Regions from separate parts of the Diaphorobacter sp. LI3 genome, predicted to be linked through region 2. Evidence: predicted binding sites of a transcription regulator. Region 2 holds the regulator's gene; the other holds the start of a gene.
The links. The regulator FNR, encoded in region 2, switches genes on or off when oxygen is low (the NO sensors DNR and NnrR bind a similar motif). The targets are predictions, from matches to a motif close to TTGATNNNNATCAA.

Region 1 (3,232 bases), 780 kb from region 2:
GAACCGAGGCACCCACGCCCACGCCGCCAGTCACCTGGCCGCTTGGGTGCACTCCCACTCCGACGCCCACCGGCCCCACGCCGGTGCCCACCCCGGCTGATACGCCGCCCGAACCCACGCCGACGCCCACGCTGAACGGCCCCACCGGCACGCCCACGCCCAGGCGCGCCGACGGGCCGGCGCAGGCGGACAGCACCAGCGCGGCTAGCGCGGCGGCGGTGCGCGCGGGGCGCGAGGACGCAGTGCGAGAGGGCATGCCGCCATGGTACGCCTGCCCGCCTATTACAAAAACAATAGCTGTCAGCGCTTGTCCCACATGCGTTAGGGGTGTTTTCATTCAGAATGGCGGCTTCTTGAAAGGAACTCACCCATGGCCGGCGCCAGCCTTCTGACCCTGCTTGACGACATCGCCACCATCCTGGACGACGTGGCCCTCATGACCAAGGTGGCCGCCAAGAAAAGCGCCGCCATGGCCGACGACGTGTCCGTCATGACCAAGGTGGCGGCGCAAAAGACCGCAGGGGTGCTGGGCGACGACCTGGCGCTCAATGCCCAGCAGGTCACCGGCGTGCGGGCAGAGCGCGAGATCCCCGTCGTGTGGGGCGTGGCCCGCGGGTCCCTGGTGAACAAGGCCATCCTCGTGCCGGCGGCGCTGCTCATCAGCGCGTTCGCGCCGTGGGCCGTGACGCCGCTGCTCATGGTGGGCGGGGCCTTCCTGTGCTTCGAAGGCTGCGAAAAGCTCGCGCACAAGCTTTTGCACACGCCCGAGGAAGATGCCGTGCAACACGCGATCCATGCGCAGGCCAACGCCAATCCCAATGTGGACCTGGCGCGGGTGGAGAAGGACAAGATCAAGGCGGCCGTGCGTACCGACTTCATCCTCTCTGCCGAAATCATCGCCATCACCCTGGGCGCCGTCGCGGGCGCGCCTTTTGCGCAGCAAGTGGCGGTACTGGCGGGCATCGCCGTCCTGATGACGGTGGGGGTCTATGGCCTCGTGGCGGGCATCGTGAAGCTGGACGACCTGGGCCTGTGGCTCAGCCGCCAGGCCAGCAACGCGGCACAGGCCCTGGGCCGCGGCATCGTCGCGGCCGCACCCTGGCTCATGAAGACACTGTCGGTGGTCGGCACCGCAGCCATGTTCCTCGTCGGCGGGGGCATCCTGGTGCATGGCGTGCCGGCGCTGCACCATGCCGTCGAGGGCGTGGGCGCGGCGGTGCAGGGTTGGCCGCTGGGCGGACTGTGGTCGGTGCTGGTCACCAACCTGCTCAATGCCGTGGTGGGCTTGGTGGCGGGTGCCGTGGTGCTGGCGGGGTGGACGCTGGTGGGACGGCTGCGCGGCAAGGCGGCTGCCAATGGCACGCATTGAGTGAGGCCATATGCCGCCGTTTGTGACGGAATAGACACATACGAATAGACACACAGATTCTGGGTTTGATCTGCAGCAATATTGACCATATTACTCGTGGGCTTAATACGTGAACGGGGGTCGTCCCCGGTCAACCCAACGTATCGAGTCAACATGAAAAAGAATCTTCTGGCCCTGGCCGTTCTGTGTGCGATGACCTCCGGCGCTGCCTTCGCGCAGCAGGTTGCGGAAGGTTCCTGGCTGGTGCGTGCACGCGCGGTGCATCTGGACAGCGCCAACAACGGTGCCGCCGGCGACGCGGGCGTGAGCATCAACGACAAGTGGATTCCTGAAGTCGACGTCTCGTACTTCTTCACGCCCAACCTCGCTGCCGAACTGGTCCTGACCTACCCGCAAAAGCACGACGTGCGCCTGAACGGCGACAAGATCGGCTCGCTCAAGCATCTGCCGCCCTCGCTGCTGCTGCAGTACCACTTCACGAACTTCGGCGCGTTCAAGCCGTACGTGGGCGCTGGTGTCAACTACACGCGCTTTTCCAGCGTGAAGCTGCCCGCGGGCCTGGACGTGAAGCGCAACAGCTGGGGCGGTGCCCTGCAAGTGGGCTTCGACTATGCGCTGGACAAGAACTGGTCCCTGAACGTGGACGTGAAGAAGGTGTACATCGACACCGACGTGCGCGGCGTGGGCACTTTCAAGGTTGACCCGGTGTTGTTCGGCGTGGGCGTGGGCTACCGCTTCTAAGCACGCAAGTTCCGTTCTTCATGGTGGGGTGGGCCGGCGCATGCGCCGGCCCTTTTTTTTATCCTCGGCGAACGGTAAATCGATGCTCTCATTAAAGGAGCTATTTGCGCTTGGTGGGAAAGCGCTTCCGCCTGATTTGATCCTTTATTGGCTGGGCGGCGAAAAAGCCAACCACAGCGGGCAATCCGGCACAAGAGGTGCACTGTGGATTGCCCTGCAGATCGCGCGTACGTCCTACCTGAAGAGGTGTCGCTGGATTGCAGGGGCGCGTTGGCAGGTGGCCTACGCTGCAGCGCTATGTCTGCAGTTTCTCCCCTTGCTCGGCTTGACGGCGTCCTTCACCACCTCGGCCTGGCACCGCCGCGGCCGCCCGCGGGTGTGGCCTCGGCCGACGAACGCGGCGAGATCCTGGCCGGCCTGTTGCAGCCGCAGGCGGCGCTCTCACCCAAGTATTTCTATGACCAGCGGGGCTCGGAACTCTTCGAGGCCATCACCCGCCTGCCCGAGTACTACCCCACGCGTACCGAGCGTGCCTTGCTGCGGCGCCACGGGCACGCCATTGCCCAGGCCGTAGGCCCGGCGCGTGTGGTGATCGAGCCCGGGGCGGGCAATTGCGACAAGGCGCGCGAGCTCTGCGCGCTGGTGCGGGCCACGCACTTCGTGGGCGTGGACATCTCCGCCGACTACCTGCGGGATGCCATCGCGCGCCTGCGCGTGGCACTGCCGGGCCTGCATGCCCGCGCCGTGGGCGCGGACATCACCCGGGGTGTGCACCTGCCGCCGGACGTTCCCGGCGCGCGCCGCCTCGTCTTCTACCCCGGCTCGTCCATCGGCAACTTCGACCCGCCCCAGGCACTGGCCCTGCTGCGGCACATGCACGAACTGGCGCTGGACGATGGCGGCCTGCTGATCGGGTTCGACCTGCCCAAGGACGTGGCCGTGCTGGAGGCCGCGTACGACGACGCCGCCGGCGTGACCGCGGCCTTCAACCGCAACGCGCTGGCCCACGTGAACCGCCTGGTCGGCAGCGACTTCGTGCCCGCGCAGTGGCGCCACCGCGCCTTCTTCAACCCCCATGCCTCGCGCATCGAGATGCACCTGGAGGCCGCGGGGCCGCAGCGC
Region 2 (3,232 bases):
CACGCGCCCGATGGCAGAAACACCCAGACCAATCAGGTCGCAATCGGGCTGCGTGCTATAGCCTTGGAAGTTGCGGTGCAGCCTGCCTTGCCGCTTGGCCACCGCCAGCGCATCGTCTGGCAGAGCGAAATGGTCCATGCCCACGTAGACGTAGCCGGCTTCCTGGAACACATCAAGTGACCGGGCCAACATGGACACCTTGGCCGAAGCCATGGGCAACTCGGCCGTGATGATGCGTCGCTGCGATTTGAAGCGTTCTGGCAAGTGAGCGTACGCATACAGCGCGATCCGGTCTGGCCGCAACTCGGCTACCTGCTCCAAGGTGCGATCAAACGACTCCGGTGTCTGGCGCGGCAGCCCGTAGATCAAATCCACGTTCACCGATTCAAACCCGAGCTTCCGAGCCGCATCGACCAACGCGAACACCTTTTCGGCAGGCTGAATGCGGTGCACGGCCTTTTGTACTTCAGGGTCGAAATCCTGCACGCCAAAGCTCAGGCGATTGAAACCCAGCTCCGCCAACAATCCCAGCCGCGCTTCATCCACGGTCCGGGGGTCCACTTCTATGGAGTACTCCCCCCCCGGAACGAGGACGAAACTGCGCCTCAGCATGCCCATCAGTTCGCGCAAACCGTCATCCGTCAGAAAAGTAGGCGTGCCTCCGCCGAAATGCAGCTGGCTCACATGCTGACCCACACCGCAGTGCGCCGTATGCAGGTCGATCTCACGGCTGAGGTAACGCAAGTAGACCTCTGCCCGCTCTGGATGCCGGGTAATGATCTTGTTACACGCGCAGTAATAGCACAGCGATTCACAAAACGGGATGTGGACATAAAGCGACAAAGGCATCGCCTTGGCTACCGAACCCACGCGACGCTGCTGCAGCGCAAGGATGTATTCCCGCTCGCCAAAAGCCTCGACAAAACGATCAGCAGTCGGATAAGAGGTGTAGCGCGGCCCTGGGACGTCAAAACGACGCAGGAGCTCTGTTGTAACAACGGTCATGACGGGATTCCTTGCACTTTCATATCACTGTGCCGTAGAGTCCCCCATGAGTCCTTGACGTTGATCAAGCGCCCATAAGGTCCTTGTGGCGACAATTTGACTTCGGCTCAAAGTCGTCCAACGGCCTACGGCATTCCATGTCTCCCAGCCGTTCAGAGGTAAGCTCAAGCCATGAACAGGGTTCCCATGCATACGAATCTCCAGACCATCAAAGTTGCCTGCTCAAACTGCAATCTGCGTGAGCTGTGCATGCCCGTGGGTCTGGACGACCAGCAACTCAAGCGCATCGATGACATTGTTGCTGTACGACGCAAGATCAAGCGTGGCGGCACGCTTTTCCGGAACGGTGAACCCTTCACATCCCTTTTTGCCATCCGCACCGGATTCTTCAAGACCTGTGTCGCCACCGAAGACGGTCGCGATCAAGTGACGGGTTTTCAAATGGCGGGCGAGATCATCGGCCTGGATGGCATCGTGAGCGACCGCCACACTTGCGATGCGGTGGCGCTTGAAGACGCCGAAGTATGCGTCATGCCCTTCGACCGTATTGAAGAGTTGTCGCGCGAAGTAACGGCACTACAGCACCATGTGCACAAGATCATGAGCCGCGAGATTGTTCGTGAGCATGGGGTCATGCTGTTGCTGGGGAGTATGCGTGCCGAGGAACGCCTTGCCGCATTCCTGTTGAATCTCGTACAACGCTTGCATGCCCGGGGTTTCTCACAATCCGAATTGGTGCTGCGCATGACACGCGAAGAGATCGGCAGCTACCTGGGATTGAAACTGGAAACCGTCAGCCGCACGTTTTCCAAGTTCGTGGAAGAAGGTATTGTGGAAGTAAAACAGCGCCATGTGCGCATCGTCGATACCGATGCGCTGAAGCGCATTGTCAACAGCCAGCAAGCCTGCCATTAAGCCTCGGTTTTTTGTTCATTCATAACTGATCGGCGGAAAGATCAGGAAACGTATTTGGCGCAATCAGCCGGCCGCGCCCCTTTGGGCACGGGGCAGCGATTCAACTCAAAGGGCGAGAGTGACAACAGCGTCGTCAATGCGCTGGAAGCCATGAGTACGACCCAGAACGTGAAGAAGGCGATGGTATACACACCTTCGCGCGAGAGATGCAGGGGTTGATCAAACCACTGCAGCGCTTCTGGATCCACGAAGGCGAACACTACCATTTCCATGACGCCCGCCATCAAAAAGGCCGGCCACGCGATCCACATCAATCGTTGCATCCACATTCGCCCATCTCCTAGCAAGTGTAGTTGACAGCCTAGCATCTGTTCTCCGGCATGCAAAGAGGACTCGCCCTGCCGGTCAGCGCGGTTGATCCTCCAGCGGAGTAGCTGCATGGTTGCGCCCCTTCATGGCAGGCGTCATGTCGCCCCCAGACTCCTTCAGGGTCTCGTTGATGTTCAAGCCCCGTTGGTAATAGTCTTCCGCGATGACGGGGTCGGGTTGGCTCACGGCCAGCCAGAGGGTCACGAAGCCCGCAATGATGACAATCACCGGCCCCGCGATGACAAGCCAGACATGGCCAAACGTCCACCAAGGCTTTCCTGCGTCTTCCAGATTCATGGGGGAATTACTCGACATTTATACCAACTCCTCGCTCGTTTATGAGCACAGCTTGTTCATTTGCATTCCACGACCGCCTTCAGCGGGGTACAAGGAACACGGATTTCTCTGCCACTTGGGCTTTATCACCCTGCGCTTGAATATCGAAATACACCGTATGCGATCCAGGAGATGCTGAGCCATACGGAATTTGAAGACGGACAACCACCCATCGCGATTCCGCCGGTCCAATGTCAATTGCGGTCTCGGACGCCACTTCCAGCCCTTCCATACCGTGGGCGCTGATGGTGTAGCGCTGCGCCCCCTCCGTGGCGTTCATGATCTGCAGCCGGTAGATATTTTCCAGCTTGCCTCCCGCCACGATGCGCGAGAGCGCAGCGCGGTCGCGCACGATGTCCACCTTCAACGGGGTGCGTACCACCAAGCTGGCCAGCATGCCAATGCACAACACCACCAGCACCGCTGAATAGAACAACACACGGGGTCGCAGCACGCGTTTGAGCATTTGCGATTGGGTCCAGTGGTTCTTGACGCCGTTCTGCGTCGAGAAGCGAATCAGCCCGCGCGGATACTTCATCTTATCCATCACGGTATTGCAAGCGTCCACGCAGAGACCGCAACCAATGCATTCGTATTGCAGTCCGTT

Region 1: the regulator FNR is predicted to act here: its motif matches at 1,435-1,448, upstream of MRB47_RS11945 (OmpW/AlkL family protein).

What each region holds. Positions count from the first base shown of each region.
Region 1 covers NZ_CP094346.1:2,582,483-2,585,714, reverse strand. Annotated here, with positions in the region: gene MRB47_RS11955 (hypothetical protein) at 1-256, opposite strand, end outside; gene MRB47_RS11950 (DUF808 domain-containing protein) at 371-1,369, shown strand; gene MRB47_RS11945 (OmpW/AlkL family protein) at 1,523-2,110, shown strand; gene egtD (L-histidine N(alpha)-methyltransferase) at 2,408-3,232, shown strand, end outside.
Region 2 covers NZ_CP094346.1:3,366,090-3,369,321, forward strand. Annotated here, with positions in the region: gene hemN (oxygen-independent coproporphyrinogen III oxidase) at 1-1,005, opposite strand, end outside; gene fnr (fumarate/nitrate reduction transcriptional regulator Fnr) at 1,177-1,920, shown strand; gene MRB47_RS15740 (hypothetical protein) at 1,962-2,249, opposite strand; gene MRB47_RS15745 (FixH family protein) at 2,326-2,604, opposite strand; gene ccoG (cytochrome c oxidase accessory protein CcoG) at 2,666-3,232, opposite strand, start outside.